4 regions of the Geodermatophilus sp. SYSU D00766 genome follow, and region 2 is predicted to be linked to each of the others. Evidence: riboswitches for the same ligand, from Rfam matches in the RefSeq annotation. Region 2 holds a riboswitch; each other region holds the start of a gene.
The links. A riboswitch is a leader RNA that binds a small molecule or an ion and turns the genes downstream of it on or off. The one in region 2 is predicted to bind S-adenosylmethionine.

Region 1 (3,848 bases), on a different contig from region 2:
GCCACGCCTCCTCCAGGTGCGGGTAGCCGGACAGGACGAACTCGTCGAGGCCGAGGGCGGCGTACTCGGCGAGCCGCTCGGCGACCTGCTCGTGGCTGCCCACCAGTGCGGTGGCCGCGCCTTCCCGCACCAGGCCGATGCCGGCCCACAGGTTGGGCGCCACCTCCAGGGAGCGGGCGCCGTCGCCGGCCCGGCCGCCGTGCAGGGAGGTCATCCGCGCCTGGCCGACCGAGTCCATCCGGGCGAAGCGCTCCTGGGTGGCCGCGATCGCCGATCGCGGCATCCCGGCGAGCATCCGGTCGGCCTCGGCCCAGGCCTGCTCGGGGGTGTCGCGGCTGACCACGTGCAGGCGCACGCCGAACCGCAGCGTGCGCCCGTGTCGTGCGGCCTGCTCCCGGACCCGCTCGATGCGCGGGGCGGCCATGGCCGGCGGCTCGCCCCACAGCAGGTAGCGGTCGACCCATCGGGCGGTCACCTCCTCGGCGGCCGGTGACGCACCGCCGAGGTACACCGGGGGGACGACGTCCGGGGGCCGGGTGAGGCCGGCGCCCTCCACCCGCACGTGCCGCCCGGCCAGGTCGAACCGCTCCCCGGCCAGGCAGCGGCGGAGCACCTCGAGGAACTCACCGGTGCGCTCGTAGCGCTCGTCGTGGCCGAGGAAGTCGCCGTAGGCCCGCTGCTCGACCGGGTCGCCCCCGGTCACCACGTTGAGCCGCAGCCGGCCGCCGGACAGCCGCTGGAAGGTGGCCGCCTGCTGGGCCGCCAGGGTGGGGAGCACGAAGCCGGGGCGGAAGGCGACGAGGAACTCCAGCCGCGAGGTGAGCGGCAGCAGCGCCGAGCACAGCACCCAGGCGTCCTCGCAGCCCGAGCCGGTCGGGGTGAGCACCGCGGTGAACCCGCTCTGCTCGGCCGCCTGGGCGACCGCCGCCAGGTACGGGAGCGTCGGCCTCCGGCGCAGCGCCCCCGCGTTGTGCCCCCGGTCGGTGGTCGCCGGGCCGACGTCCCGGCCGTCGCCGCGGCTGGGCAGGAACCAGTGCACCTCCACGGCTCAGCCCCGCCGCGCGGCGGCGACCTGCGGCGCGGCGGTGGCCAGCCACGGCGCCAGCGCCGCCGGGTCGTCCCAGCTCTTCTCCACCAGGTACAGGCCCCGGGTCGGCGCGGTCGCCCCGAGCTCGACGAGCACGGGCTTGAGCAGCAGCTCCGGCGCCAGGGCGTGGGTCGGGCCGCCGCCGAGCATCAGCGGGACGGCGACCACGCCGGCGAGCTCGCCGGTGCCGACCTGGTCGAGGAAGAGCTTGAGCAGCCCGGTGTAGGTGGCCTTGTAGGTCGGGCTGGCGACGACGGCGACCTCGGCGGCCTTCAGCGCCTCGACCGCCCCGCCGACCGCCGGGTCCCCCCAGCCGAGCAGGCCCGGCCCGAGGTCGATGACGTCGACGACGACGTCGGGCGGGGTGCCGGTGAGCCGCTCGACCACCAGCTCGGCCGCGGCCCGGGTGCGGGAACGGGGCTTGGGGTTGCCGACGACGGCGATCGTGCCCATGCCGCCCAGTGAACTACACCAAGCCGATCGGGTTTGACGGGTATCGGGCCGCCTGGCATCCTCGGACGCGGTCACGAGTGCCAGCGCGAAGCCCCGGCTCGCTGGCCGGCAACCCTCCTCCGCGATGGGGTGCCCCGGGTGACGACCAGGCGGCTGCCGCCCGGCAGTCCGCAAGCGCGGACCCGCTCCGGGTCCCGGCCCGCCAGGAGTGCCGCATGACCAGCGCCGTCCTCGACCGACCCTGCCGCACCGCGCCCGCGGGGGAGGCGCCCCTGCTGCCGCTCGTCGGCGCCGGCACCCCGGTGCCGCTGGTGACCGGCGGCAGCGTCCCCTACGCCGACCTGGACACCGCGGCCAGCACCCGGGCGCTCCCGGCCGTCGCCGACCGGGTGGCCGAGGTGCTGCCGCGCTACGCCAGCGTCCACCGCGGCGCCGGCTGGCTCTCCCAGGTCTCCACCGCCGTGTACGAGGCCGCCCGCGCCGTCGTGGCCGGCTTCGTCGGCGCCCGGGCCGACGACGTCTGCGTGCTCACCCGGCACACCACCGACGCGCTCAACCTGCTGGCCGGCGCGGTGCCGGCGGGCGCCTCGGTGCTCGTCCTCGACTGCGAGCACCACGCCGACCTGCTGCCCTGGCAGCGCCGCGGCCCGGCCACCGTGCTGCCCGTGCAGGCCACGGTCACCGCGACCCTGCGCGCCCTGGGCGACGAGCTCGCCCGCGGGCGCCACGTGCTGCTGGCGGTCACCGGCGCGTCCAACGTGACCGGGGAGGCCCTGCCGCTCGACGAGGTGGTCGCCCTCGCGCACGCCGCGGGCACCCGCGTCGCCGTCGACGGCGCCCAGCTGGTCCCGCACCGCCGGTTCTCCCTCGCCGCCACCGGCGCGGACTGGGTGGCCTTCTCCGGCCACAAGCTCTACGCCCCGTTCGGCACCGGCGCGCTGGTCGGCCGCCGCGACTGGCTCGACGCCGCGCCCGCCCACCTCGCCGGGGGCGGGGCGGTGCACGACGTCACGGTCGACGACGTCGCGTGGGCCCCCGCGCCGCACCGGCACGAGGGCGGCTCGCCGAACGTGCTGGGCGCCGTGGCGCTGGCCGAGGCGTGCCGGACCCTGGCCGCGCTGCCGGCCGGGGCGCTGGAGCGGCACGAGCGGGCGCTGCGCGAGCGGCTGGTCGACGGCCTGACCGCGCTGCCGGGCGTGCGCGTGCTGCGGATCTGGGCCGACTCGGCCGACCCGACCGGCGTCGTGTCCTTCACCGTGGCCGGCGCCGACCCGGGCCTGGTCGCGGCGTACCTGTCGGCCGAGCACGGCATCGGGGTGCGCGACGGCCGGTTCTGCGCCCACCCGCTGCTCGCCCGGCTGGGCGTGCCCGAGGGGGCGCTGCGGGCCAGCGTGGGCGTGGGCACCAGCGCTGCCGACGTCGACCGCCTGCCGGCCGCCCTCGAGGCGTTCCTGGCCGCCGGGCCGCGGGTGGCCTACGCGCGCCGCGACGGCCGTTGGCAGCCGGCCGACGACCCGCGCCGCCTCGCGGACGCCGCCGCCCTCGGCCGCGGCGCCGGCTGCGGGGACCCGCGGTGACCCGGGGAAGCACGGCGACCGGCCGTCTGTTGACCCAGGAGGAGGAGAGGAGGGGACACGTGCGCCGACCGGCCCTGTCGCGACGCCGGCACATCGACCTGCGCCGCACCTGCAGCGCCCTCTGCCGGGCCCGCTGACCGACCGCCCTGTCCGCGTCGTCCCGGCCTGGAGCCCTCCTCCGATGCCCCTCCCGCCTCCCCGCCCCGCCGTCCTCTGCGTCGTCGGCGCCGGCCCCACCGCCGTCGGTGTCCTCGAGCGCCTGGTCGCCAACGCGGCCGGGCTGCGCGGCGGCCGCCCCCTCGAGGTCCACCTGGTCGACCCCCACCCGCCCGGCGGCGGCCGCGTCTGGCGGGCCGAGCAGCCGCGCCTGCTGTGGGCCAACTCCCTCGTCGCCGACGTCACCGTGCTGCCCGACCGCTCGGTCGTCGTCGACGGCCCGGTGGGGGAGGGGACCACCCTGTGGCAGTGGGTCGAGCGCGTCGGCCGGGCGCTGCCCGAGGCCGATCCGGTCGGCGCCGAGGCGCGGCGGCTCGCCCCGACGTCGTTCCCGTCCCGGCCGCTGGTCAACGCCTACCTGGGCTGGGTCCTCGAGCAGGTCGTGGCCGCCGGCGCCCCGGAGGTCGCGGTGCACCGCCACCGGCAGCGGGCGGTCGACGTGCGGCCCCGGCCCGACGGCGCCGACGTCGTGCTCGCCGACGGGCGGGTGCTCGCCGCCGACGCGGTCCTGCTGG
Region 2 (3,848 bases):
TCTCGATGCCCTTCTTCAGGGCCATCGGGTTGGCGCCGGCGGCGACGTTGCGCAGACCCTCGCGGACGAGCGCCTGGGCCAGCACGGTGGCGGTGGTGGTGCCGTCACCGGCGACGTCGTCGGTCTTCTTCGCGACCTCCTTGACCAGCTCGGCGCCGATCTTCTCCCAGGGGTCCTCGAGCTCGATCTCCTTGGCGATGCTCACACCGTCGTTGGTGATCGTGGGAGCGCCCCACTTCTTCTCGAGGACGACGTTGCGGCCCTTGGGGCCGAGCGTCACCTTGACGGCGTCGGCGAGGGTGTTCATGCCCCGCTCGAGGCCGCGGCGCGCCTCTTCCTCGAAGGCGATCATCTTGGCCATGTGGTGATGTCCTCCATGCATGGATCGCTGCACGGCCGGGACCGGCGCCCGCGACGGACGACACCGGCGCCGCGGACGCTCCTACGGCCCGCGCTCCGGTGCCTCACCGTTCCGACCTGATTGGCACTCGGCACTGTCGAGTGCCAATCCGAAGTCTGGCACTCGCCCCTGCCGAGTGCAAGAACGGGGGGTGGCGCCGGGCTGTTCCCGCGCCCGTCCCTCAGTCCTCGAAGCGGGCGAGGACCGCGGTGACCACGGCGCCGAGGAGGACCAGCGGCGCCAGCGGCAGCCAGCCGTAGCGCGACAGGCCGAGCAGGACGGCCCACGTCCAGCCGGCCTCCGGGTGCCCCTCGGAGGCGGTCAGCCCCACGGGACCGGCCCGGAGCCGGCGTGACCGCCGGCGAGCGTCAGCGCCACGGACACCGCGGCCAGCAGGACCAGGACGGCGGCGTTCGCGACCAGCACCGCCGGCGCCCGGCTGAGGGGTGCCGGTCTCCCGGGAACGGCGACGGCCCGGCCCCCGGGACGGGGACCGGGCCGCGGCTCGGTGCTGGGCAGCTCAGGCGACGCGCACGCCGTCGGCCTGGGGGCCCTTCTCGCCCTGGACGACCTCGAAGGTGACCCGCTGGCCCTCGTCGAGGCTCTTGTACCCGTCCATCTGGATGGCGGAGTAGTGGACGAAGACGTCCTGCCCGCCGTCGACGGCGATGAAGCCGAAGCCCTTCTCGGCGTTGAACCACTTCACGGTGCCCTGTGCCACGTGTGCTCCCACGTTCGTGCGTGCGGACGGTCCCCGTGATCCGGGGGCCGGGGTACAGCTCTCCCGCCCGTGGACACGTGCGTGGAACTGACGACCGCGCGAGACGGTACAACAGCGAGGTCGCCGCGGGGAGATCCTGGACACACGACCCGGCCACGATCCGGCGACGGGGTGACACCCGGCCGGATCGGCTCCCCGCAGACGGTACGCGTCAGCCGACGAGGCCCGCCGCCCGGGCCGACCGCAGCGACGGGTCGATCCGGTGGGTGGGGCCGACGACCGGCGTCAGCGGGTCGAGGGTCTTGAGGCCCTCGCCGGTGTTGAGGACGACGGTCTCCTGCGCCGGGTCCAGCCGCCCGTCCTCGGCCAGCTGCCGCAGGACGGCGACGGTGACGCCGCCGGCGGTCTCGGCGAAGACACCGGTGGTGCGGGCGAGGTCGCGGATGCCCTGCACGATCTGCTCGTCGCCGACCCGCCCGACCGCGCCGCCGGTGCGGCGGATCGCGTCGAGCGCGTACGGGCCGTCGGCGGGGTTGCCGATGTTCAGCGACTTCGCGATCCCGGTGGGCTTGACCGGCTTCACGACGTCCCAGCCGTTGTCGAACGCGGTGGCGATCGGGTCGCAGCCGGCCGACTGGGCGCCGAAGACCCGCCACGGGGTGTCCTCGACGATCCCGGCGGCCACGAGCTCGCGGAAGGCCTTGTCCACCTTGGTCAGCAGCGAGCCCGACGCCATCGGGATGACGACCTGGGCCGGGATCCGCCAGCCGAGCTGCTCGGCGATCTCGTACCCCATCGTCTTGGAGCCCTCGGCGTAGTAGGGCCGCACGTTCTGGTTGACGAAGGCGGTGTCCTCGAACTCGTCGGTCTCCGCGAGCTCGCTGGTCAGCCGGTTGACGTCGTCGTAGGAGCCGTCGACGGCGACCAGCGTCTGGCCGTAGACCGCCGACTGCACGACCTTGCCCGGCTCCAGGTCGGCGGGGATGAAGACGTAGGAGGGCAGGCCGGCGCGGGCGGCGTGCGCGGCGACGGAGTTGGCGAGGTTGCCGGTGGAGGCGGCCGCGATCTTCGTGTAGCCCAGGCCTCGGGCGGCCGTGGCGGCCAGCGACACCACGCGGTCCTTGAACGAGTGCGTGGGGTTGCCCGAGTCGTCCTTGACCCACAGGCCACCGGTGAGGCCGAGCTCCGCGGCGAGCCGGTCGGCGCGCACCAGCGGGGTGAGCCCGGGGTCGAGGGTGACCCGGTCGGCGGGGTCCTGACCGACGGGGAGCAGCGCCGCGTAGCGCCAGATGTTCTGCGGGCCGGCCTCGATCTGCTGGCGGGTGACCGCGCGCATGCGCTCGGGGTCGTAGTCGACCTCCAGCGGGCCGAAGCACTGCGCGCAGGCGTGCTCGGCGACCAGGCCGGACGTGGCGCCGCAGTTGCGACAGACCAGGCCGCGCGCAGGACTCGCGGGGACCCCGGTGGGGGGCGGGGCGGTCAGGGTCATGCGACGACTACCTCCTCATCTTCCCCGCGACGGGCCGTCGAGCCGCGCGGGACGGAATTGGCACCTTCCGCGCGCAGGTCGCGTGCGGCGGTTGCCGGGGCTTCACCGGGCCGTGTCCCTCTGCCCCTCTGGATGAGTGGAACGCCGCCGACTCTACCCACCCGGAGGACCCGGCCCGGCCGGCGGCACGGCCGGGCCGGCCCTCGACAGGACCCGGGTCACCGGCGCACCATGCGGACCCCCACCCACCCGCGAGGAGGGCCGTGCACCCCGGTCGCGGACACCGCAGCCCCTGGGCCGGGCCGGCCGTCGCGCTCGTCCTGGCCGTGACCGGCTGCGGGAGCGGGGACGCCGGGCCGGCCGCGGCGGCACCTCCTCCCGGCACGCCGGCGAGCAGCTCCGCCGCCCCGGCGCCCGGGCTGGCCGCCGTGGCCGGCGACCCCGGCGCCGGACTGCACGGGAGGCTGCTGCAGTACCGGCGCGACGTGCCCGCCCGGCGCCTGCAGGTGGAGCTCGTCGCCGGCAACGCCGGCCTCGTCGTCGAGGCGCTCGACCTGGTCGCCCCGGGTGTGCCGACGGCACCGGCCGACCCGCGGGGCGCCGAGCTGCGCCCCGGCGCCGGGCTGGCGCTGCCCGTGGTGGCCGCCGCGAGCGACTGCGCGACCGCACCCGGCGCGCCGCACGCGGTGGTGCGGCTGCGCGACGCCACCGGGGCGCAGCGGCAGGTCGACGTCCCCCTCGACGACGGCGGGCTCGTCGCCCGGCTGCACGAGGCCGACTGCGCGGAGCAGGAACTGGCGCGGCAGGTCCGCATCGAGGCGAGCGGCGTCCGGGAGGTCGACGGCGCCGAGGGCCCCGCGCTGGACCTGACCGTGCGGCTGACCCGGCTGGCCGGCAGCGACCCGCTGCGGGTGACCGGGGTCGGCTCGAACACCGTGTACGCGGTGGCGGCCACCGGCCCGCTGCCCACGCTGGACGACGAGCCCACCGTCGAGGTGGTGCTGCGCATGCGGCCCTCGCGGTGCGACGTCCACGCCCTCGGCGAGAGCTACCGCACCGGGCTGGTCGGGCTCGTGGTCGCCCTCGGGGACGCCGAGCCGCGCCCGGTGGTGGTCACCCCCGACCCGGAGGTCCGGCGCCGGCTGGAGACGTTCGCGGTGGAGACCTGCCGGGCCGGTACGGACTGACGACGGCGGCAGGTGAGGATGGGCGGGTGGCAGCGCGCATCGTCTACACCG
Region 3 (3,848 bases), on a different contig from region 2:
CCACCACCGCCCCGCCGGCTCCGGAGGCCCCCGCGACGACCGACGTCCCGACGACGCCGCCGGCCGAGCCGCCGACGACCGGGCCGACCACGGCCCCGTCGCCGACCACGCCGCCGGCCACCACCCCCGGGGAGACGCCGTCGGAGCCGCCGGTCCCGACCACCACGCGGGCCCCGACGGCCCCCGCCACCGAGCCGACGACCGTCTCCCCGCCGGGCTGACCCGCGCCCGGCCGGCCCCGCCGGGGCGGAGGATGGCCGGCATGGTCCTGGAGCTGCGCCGCCCGATCGTGCAGGCCCCGATGGCCGGCGGGCCGTCGACCCCGGCCCTGGCCGCGGCCGTGTCCGAGGCGGGCGGGCTGGGCTGCCTGGCCGCCGGCTACCGCACGCCGGCGGCGGTGCGCGAGGAGATCCACGCCGTCCGCGCGAGGACCCAGCAGCGGTTCGCCGTCAACGTGTTCGTGCCCGGCCCGCCCGGTGACGCCGGCGCCGTGGGCCGCTACGCCCGCGAGCTCGACGCCGAGGCCCGCCGCTGGGGCGTCGGGCTGGGCGAGCCCCGAGCCGACGACGACGCCTGGGAGGACAAGGTCGCCCTGCTCGCCGAGGAGCGGGTGCCGGTGGTCTCCTCCACCTTCGGCCTGCCCCCCGCCGACGCGGTCGCCGCGCTGCACGACGCCGGGGCCACCGTGCTCGTGACCGTCACCACCCCGGAGGAGGCGGTCGCCGCCCGCGACGTCGGCGCCGACGCGCTGGTCGTGCAGGGCGTCGAGGCCGGCGGGCACCGCGGAAGCTTCGCCGACCGCGACGGCGAGGGCGAGTACGGGCTGCTGCCGCTGCTGCGGCTGGTCGCCCGGGCCGTGGACCTGCCGCTGGTCGCCGCCGGCGGCATCCCCGACGGCGCCGCCGTCGCCGCGGTGCTCGTCGCCGGCGCCGAGGCCGCGCAGCTGGGGACCGCGTTCCTCTGCTGCCCCGAGGCGGGGACCACCCCGGAGCACCGCGCGGCGCTGACCACGCACGGGCGGACGGCGCTCACCCGGGCCTTCAGCGGCCGGCGCGCCCGCGGGCTGGTCAACCGGTTCCTCACCGAGCACTCCGCCGCCGCGCCGGCGGCCTACCCCGAGGTGCACCACCTGACCGCGCCGCTGCGCGCCGCCGCCCGGCGGGCCGGCGACGACGGCGGCTACAACCTGTGGGCCGGGCAGGCCCACCCCCTCGTCGAGGCCGTCCCCGCCGCCGAGCTGGTGCGCCGCCTCGACGAGGACGCCCGCGCGGCCCTGGCCCGCCCGTACCCCGGGACCGGGAGTCGCTGACCTCGGCTATCGTCGGACCAGGCTCACGAGAGGCAGCGCGAAGCACCTGGCTGGCTGCCCGGCAACCTCTTCCTCCGTCTGAGGTGCTCCCAGGGGAAGAGCCGGCCGTGCGGCGCCCGCCGCCCGGCAAGGACGGAGCACCTGTGCGCCGCAGGTCCTCCGGGACGAGAGGAGACGGCGCGTGACCGACCCGAAGAGCTGGAGCTTCGAGACCCGGCAGATCCACGCCGGGACCAGCCCCGACCCCACCACCGGGGCCCGGGCGCTGCCCATCTACGCCACCACCAGCTACCAGTTCCGCGACACCCAGCACGCCGCGGACCTGTTCGCGCTGGCGGAGCTGGGCAACATCTACACGCGGATCATGAACCCCACGCAGGACGCGCTCGAGCAGCGCGTCGCCTCCCTCGAGGGCGGGGTCGCGGCGCTCGCGGTGGCCAGCGGCCAGGCCGCGGAGACCCTCGCGCTGCTCAACGTCGCCGAGGCCGGCAGCCACGTCGTCGCCTCCGCCTCGCTCTACGGCGGCACGTACAACCTGCTGCACCACTCGCTGCCCAAGCTCGGCGTCGAGGTGTCCTTCGTCGAGGAGCCCGACGACCCGCAGAACTGGCAGGCGCTGGTCCGCGAGAACACCAAGGCGTTCTACGGCGAGTCCATCGGCAACCCGAAGGGCGACGTCCTGGACATCGCCGCCGTGGCCGAGGTGGCGCACCGCAACGGCGTGCCGCTGATCGTCGACAACACCATCGCCACGCCGTACCTGGTGCGCCCGCTCGAGCACGGTGCCGACGTCGTCGTGCACTCGGCCACCAAGTACCTCGGCGGGCACGGCACCGCGATCGCCGGCGTCATCGTCGACGGCGGCGGGTTCGACTGGACGTCCGGGAAGTTCCCCGGGTTCACCACGCCGGACCCCACCTACCACGGCGTCGTCTACGCCGACCTCGGCGCGCCGGCCTACGCGCTCAAGGCGCGGGTGCAGCTGCTGCGCGACCTCGGACCGGCGATCAGCCCGTTCAACGCCTGGCTGGTGGTGCAGGGCATCGAGACGCTGTCGCTGCGCATGGAGCGGCACGTGGCCAACGCCCAGCGGGTGGCCGAGTTCCTCGAGGCGCACGACGAGGTGGAGGCGGTGCACTACGCCGGCCTGCCGTCCTCGCCGTGGCACGCCGCCCAGCAGCGCTACGCGCCCAAGGGCGCCGGCGCGGTGCTGGCGTTCGAGATCCGCGGCGGCATCGAGGCCGGGAAGCGGTTCGTCGAGGGGCTGGAGCTGCACAGCCACGTGGCCAACATCGGCGACGTGCGCAGCCTGGTCATCCACCCGGCGTCCACGACCCACTCGCAGCTGACCGCGGACGAGCAGCTGACCGCCGGCGTCACCCCGGGCCTGGTGCGGCTGGCCGCCGGCCTGGAGGGGATCGAGGACGTCCTGGCCGACCTCGAGGCCGGGTTCCGCGCCGCCAAGGGAGCCTGACGTGACGGGGGTGCGGGACCTCCCCGGGTCCCGCACCCCGCCGCGCACCGGCGGGTGGCGCGACGGCGACCCCGCCGGGGACCGGCTGTTCCTCGACCTGGACGGACCGGTCCGCCTCGAGCGCGGTGGGGTGCTGCCCGGCGTCCGGGTCGCCTACGAGACGTGGGGGACGCTCGCCCCCGACGGCGGCAACGCGGTGCTGGTCGAGCACGCGCTCACCGGCGACAGCCACGTCACCGGCCCCGCCGGGCCCGGCCACCCGACACCCGGCTGGTGGGCGTCGCTGGTCGGGCCGGGCGCGCCGCTGGACACCGACCGGCTCTTCGTCGTCTGCGCCAACGTGCTCGGCGGGTGCCAGGGGACCACCGGACCGTCGTCGACGGCGCCCGACGGCTCCCCGTGGGGGTCGCGGTTCCCCGAGGTGACGGTCGGCGACCAGGTCCTGGTCGAGGCGGCGCTGGCCGACGCGCTGGGGGTGCGCCGGTGGGCGGCCGTCGTCGGCGGGTCGATGGGCGGCATGCGGGCGCTGGAGTGGGCGGTGGCGCTGCCCGACCGGGTGGCCGGGCTGTTCTTCCTCGCCTCGGGCGCCGCGGTCACCGCCGACCAGCTGGGCACGCAGACCACCCAGCAGGCCGCCATCCGCGCCGACCCGGCCGCCGGGCTCGGCGTCGCCCGGCGGATCGCGCACCTGACCTACCGCAGCGCGCTGGAGCTGGAGGAGCGCTTCGGCGCGACCGTGCAGGACGACGGCCGGTTCGCCGTCGCCTCCTACCTGGAGCACCACGCCGACAAGCTCACCCGCCGCTTCGACGCCGGCAGCTACCTGGTGCTCACCGAGGCGATGAACACCTGGGACGTCGGCCGCGGCCGGGGCGGGGTGGAGGCGGCGCTGGCCCGGGTGACCGCGCGCGCCGTCGTCGCCGGGGTGGACAGCGACCGGCTCTACCCGCTGGACCTGCAGCAGCGGGTGGCCGACGGGCTGGGGGTGCCGCTGCGGGTGATCTCCTCGCCGTACGGGCACGACGGGTTCCTCATCGAGGCCGACGCCGTCGGCGCGCTGGTGCG
Region 4 (3,848 bases), on a different contig from region 2:
TCCGCGGGTGACACCATCGCCCGGCGGCGGAACGGCGCCGCGGACCCGACCCCCGGTCCTCGGATCGGTCAGCCAGTGAGGTGGGCGCCATGACGCAGGAGCCAGGTCGCACGATCCACGTCGACGGGGAGTGGCGCCCCGCCGACGGCGGCGCGACGTTCCCCGTCACGAACCCGGCCACCGGCGAGGTCCTGGGCCGGGCGAGCGACGGCGACCGGACCGACACCGCCGCCGCGATCGCCGCCGCGGAGCGAGCGCTGCCGGCCTGGTCGGGCGCGACCGCCTACGAGCGCGCGGCGGTCCTCGCGAGGGCCGACGCCCTGATGCGGGAGCGGCGCAGGGACCTGGCCGCGCTGATGACCCGTGAGCAGGGCAAGCCGCTCAAGGCGGCGATGAACGAGGTCGCCTACGCGGCGGACTTCCTGGCCTGGTTCGCCGAGGAGGCCAAGCGCGTCGGGGGTGTCACGATCCCCTCGGCGCGGGCCGACCAGCGGTTCGTGACGATGCGCCAGGCGGTCGGCGTGGTCGCGGCCATCACGCCGTGGAACTACCCGGTCTCGATGCTCACCCGCAAGCTCGCCCCCGCCGTCGCCGCCGGGTGCACCTCGGTGCTCAAGCCCGCCGAGCAGACCCCGCTCTGCGCGGTGGCGACCGTGCAGGTGCTCGTCGACGCGGGGCTGCCCGCCGGGGTGGTCAACATGGTCACCACCAGCCGCCCGGCGGAGGTCGGTGACGCGCTGCTGGACTCCCCGGTGGTCCGAAAGCTGACCTTCACCGGCTCCACCGCCGTCGGGAAGGTGCTGGTGGCGAAGGCCGCCGCCACGCTCAAGCGGGTCTCGGTGGAGCTGGGCGGGCACGCGCCGTTCATCGTCTTCGGTGACGCGGACCCGGTGCGGGCGGCCAAGGGGGCCGCGCTGGTCAAGTTCCTCAACACCGGCCAGGCGTGCATCAGCCCGAACCGCATCTACGTCCACCGCTCCCTCTACGACACCTTCGTCGCCACCCTCGAGCAGCGGATCGCGGCGCTGCGGGTCGGTCGCGGCGACCAGGAGGGCATCTCCGTCGGCCCGCTGATCGACGAGCGCGCCGTCGCCAAGATGGAGGCGCAGGTCGACGACGCCCGGACCCGCGGCGCCCGGGTCGTCGCCGGGGGCGAGCGGCTGCAGGTCGAGGGGCTCGCCGGCACGACCTTCTTCTCGCCCACGCTGCTGGCCGACGTGACGCCGGACATGCTCGTCTCCCGCGAGGAGACCTTCGGCCCCATCGCCGCGGTCACCCCGTTCGACGACGAGGACGAGGTCGTCGCGCGAGCGAACGACACCGAGTACGGCCTGGCCGCGTACGTCTACACCAACGACCTGTCCACCGCGATCCGGGTGACCGAGAAGCTGCGCTTCGGGATGGTGGGCGTCAACGACATCAACCCGACGTCGGCCGCCGCTCCCTTCGGCGGCGTCAAGGCCAGCGGGCTGGGGCGTGAGGGCGGCTACGAGGGCATCGACGAGTACCTCGACACCAAGCTCGTCGGCATCGCGGTCTGACGCTCGGCACCCACGCCGACTGACCACGGGGCGAGGTCCTCGTGGGCCGTTGGCAGGGGGTGTGCGCCGCGGAGGGCCACCGTGGGCCGGTCCGATCTGCACCAAGTCGATGGGAATTGACGGGATTACCGGCGGCGCCTAGATTGGCGCGCAGGTCCAGAGCGTCAGCGTCAAGCCCCGGCTCGCTGACCGGCAACCCTCCGCTGGGACGGGGTGCCCCGGGTGACGACCAGGCGGGTGCGCACCGTGCGCCCCGCAAGTCCAGCCGCCCCTCCCGGGGCCCGACAGAGGAGCCCAGCCGTGGGACACGGGAGCACGAGCAGCGTGCGCGCCCTCTCGCTCGACCTGGTCGGCCGACCGACCGTCGACCTGCACCGCACCGACAGCGCGCTCTGTCGCTGACCTCCTGACCTCCCGACCGTAGAAGGACCCTCCTGCCCCCCGCTGCTCGCACGCTCGCAGCGGGGCCCTGCAGGACGGCCACACCCTCACCTGTTCCTGTCAGGAGCTCCGTCATGTCCGCACCACCGCTCGAGGTGGCCTCCGTCCACCCCGACGACCCCCTGGCCGCGCCCCTGTTCGCCGAGCTCGCCGCCGAGTACGACGCCCGCTACGGCGACCTGTTCGGCGGTGCCCACGAGGAGCTGACCCGCTACCCGGTCGAGGAGTTCCTGCCGCCCGACGGCGAGCTGGTGCTCCTGCTGGCCGGCGGCACACCCGTCGCCGGTGGCGCCTACCGCCGGCACGCCGACCCCGGCACCGCCGAGGTGAAGCGCATGTGGACGGCGGCCACCCACCGCCGCCGCGGCCTGGCGCGGCAGGTGCTCGCCGAGCTCGAGACGCGCGCGGCGGCACGCGGCTACTCGCGCCTGTTCCTCACCACCGGCCCGCGCCAGCCCGAGGCCAAGGCGCTGTACCTGACGGCCGGCTGGACCCCGCTGTTCGACCCGGCCGTGCCCCGTCCCACCGACCTGGCCGTGCTGAGCCGGCTGCCCGTCGCCGAGCGCGTGTACGCGTTCGACAAGCAGCTGCCGGGAGGTGGGGCGTGACCACCCTGCTGCCCCGCTCCGACACCGCCGCGCCACCGGCGGGCGGGACGCCCTACGACCGGCTGCGGGTCGTGCCCGCCCGGCACCCGGCGCGCTGGGTGGCCACCGCGGTCGTCGCCGTCCTCCTCGCGATGGTCGTCAACTCGCTGGTGACCAACCCCCGGTGGGAGTGGGACGTCGTCGGCGCCTACCTCACCGAGGAGTCGATCGTCCGCGGCGTCTGGACGACGGTGCAGCTGACGCTGATCACCGCCGTGCTGGGCTTCGCGCTCGGGACGGTGCTGGCGCTCATGCGGCTGTCCCGCTCGCCCCTGCTGCAGGCGGTCAGCTGGGGCTACACCTGGGTGTTCCGCTCGGTGCCGCTGATCCTGCAGCTGCTGCTCTGGTACAACCTCGCCTACCTCTACCGGTCGCTGGACGTCGGCATCCCGTTCGGCCCGTCGTTCGCCAGCGTCGAGACGCTCTCGCTGATCGACAAGTTCGGCGCGGCCGTCCTGGGCCTGGCCCTGCACCAGGCGGCCTACTCGGCGGAGATCGTCCGGGCCGGGATCCTCAGCGTCGACCAGGGCCAGCTGGAGGCCGCCGCCTCGCTCGGCATCCCGAAGCGCCGGCAGACCACCCGCATCGTCCTCCCGCAGGCGATGCGCTCGATCGTGCCGACGGCGGTCAACGAGGTGATCGGCCTGTTCAAGGGCACCTCGATCGTCTACGTCCTGGCGCTCGGCGAGCTCTTCTACACCGTCAGCGTGATCTACGGCCGCACCCAGCGGGTGCTGCCGATGCTCCTGGTGGCCGCCGTCTGGTACGTCGTCCTCACCACGGTCGTCACGGTCGTCCAGTACTACGTGGAGCGGTACTACGCCCGCGGCGCCCTCCGCACCCTGCCCCCGACGCCGCTGCAGCGACTGCGCGCCAACCTGACCGCGGGCCTCGCCCGCGTCCGTCCGGCCCGCGAGGTGTCCCGGTGACCACGGTCGCCGCCCGCCGCGGGCGGGTCGAGGTCCACGGCGTGCACAAGTCCTACGCGGGCGTCGAGGTGCTGCACGGCGTCGACTTGGTCGTCCAGCCCGGCACGGTCACCGTCGTCCTCGGGCCCTCCGGGTCGGGCAAGTCGACGCTGCTGCGCAGCATCAACCACCTGGAGAAGGTCGACCGCGGCTTCGTCGCCCTCGACGGCGAGCTCGTCGGCTACCGCCGCCGGGGCGACACCCTGCACGAGCTCAAGGAGAAGGACCTGCTCCGGCAGCGCACCCGGTTC

Region 1: it holds a riboswitch for S-adenosylmethionine, as region 2 does, so the genes downstream of both, ACI8AD_RS13040 (aminotransferase class V-fold PLP-dependent enzyme) here and thrC (threonine synthase) in region 2, are expected to answer to the same signal.
Region 3: it holds a riboswitch for S-adenosylmethionine, as region 2 does, so the genes downstream of both, ACI8AD_RS07410 (bifunctional o-acetylhomoserine/o-acetylserine sulfhydrylase) here and thrC (threonine synthase) in region 2, are expected to answer to the same signal.
Region 4: it holds a riboswitch for S-adenosylmethionine, as region 2 does, so the genes downstream of both, ACI8AD_RS12990 (GNAT family N-acetyltransferase) here and thrC (threonine synthase) in region 2, are expected to answer to the same signal.

What each region holds. Positions count from the first base shown of each region.
Region 1 is NZ_JBJGYI010000015.1:33,318-37,165, forward strand. It holds gene ACI8AD_RS13030 (LLM class flavin-dependent oxidoreductase) at 1-1,045, opposite strand, end outside; gene ACI8AD_RS13035 (NADPH-dependent FMN reductase) at 1,049-1,540, opposite strand; SAM riboswitch class IV at 1,610-1,723, shown strand; gene ACI8AD_RS13040 (aminotransferase class V-fold PLP-dependent enzyme) at 1,756-3,117, shown strand; gene ACI8AD_RS13045 (FAD/NAD(P)-binding protein) at 3,299-3,848, shown strand, end outside.
Region 2 is NZ_JBJGYI010000048.1:20,834-24,681, reverse strand. It holds gene groL (chaperonin GroEL) at 1-361, opposite strand, end outside; gene ACI8AD_RS22660 (hypothetical protein) at 582-731, opposite strand; gene ACI8AD_RS22655 (cold-shock protein) at 921-1,121, opposite strand; gene thrC (threonine synthase) at 1,333-2,610, opposite strand; SAM riboswitch class I at 2,623-2,749, opposite strand; gene ACI8AD_RS22645 (hypothetical protein) at 2,874-3,797, shown strand; gene ACI8AD_RS22640 (HAD family hydrolase) at 3,824-3,848, shown strand, end outside.
Region 3 is NZ_JBJGYI010000006.1:43,364-47,211, reverse strand. It holds gene ACI8AD_RS07420 (hypothetical protein) at 1-221, shown strand, start outside; gene ACI8AD_RS07415 (NAD(P)H-dependent flavin oxidoreductase) at 263-1,309, shown strand; SAM riboswitch class IV at 1,331-1,448, shown strand; gene ACI8AD_RS07410 (bifunctional o-acetylhomoserine/o-acetylserine sulfhydrylase) at 1,491-2,783, shown strand; gene metX (homoserine O-acetyltransferase MetX) at 2,785-3,848, shown strand, end outside.
Region 4 is NZ_JBJGYI010000015.1:23,945-27,792, forward strand. It holds gene ACI8AD_RS12985 (NAD-dependent succinate-semialdehyde dehydrogenase) at 90-1,541, shown strand; SAM riboswitch class IV at 1,695-1,809, shown strand; gene ACI8AD_RS12990 (GNAT family N-acetyltransferase) at 2,057-2,590, shown strand; gene ACI8AD_RS12995 (amino acid ABC transporter permease) at 2,587-3,558, shown strand; gene ACI8AD_RS13000 (amino acid ABC transporter ATP-binding protein) at 3,555-3,848, shown strand, end outside.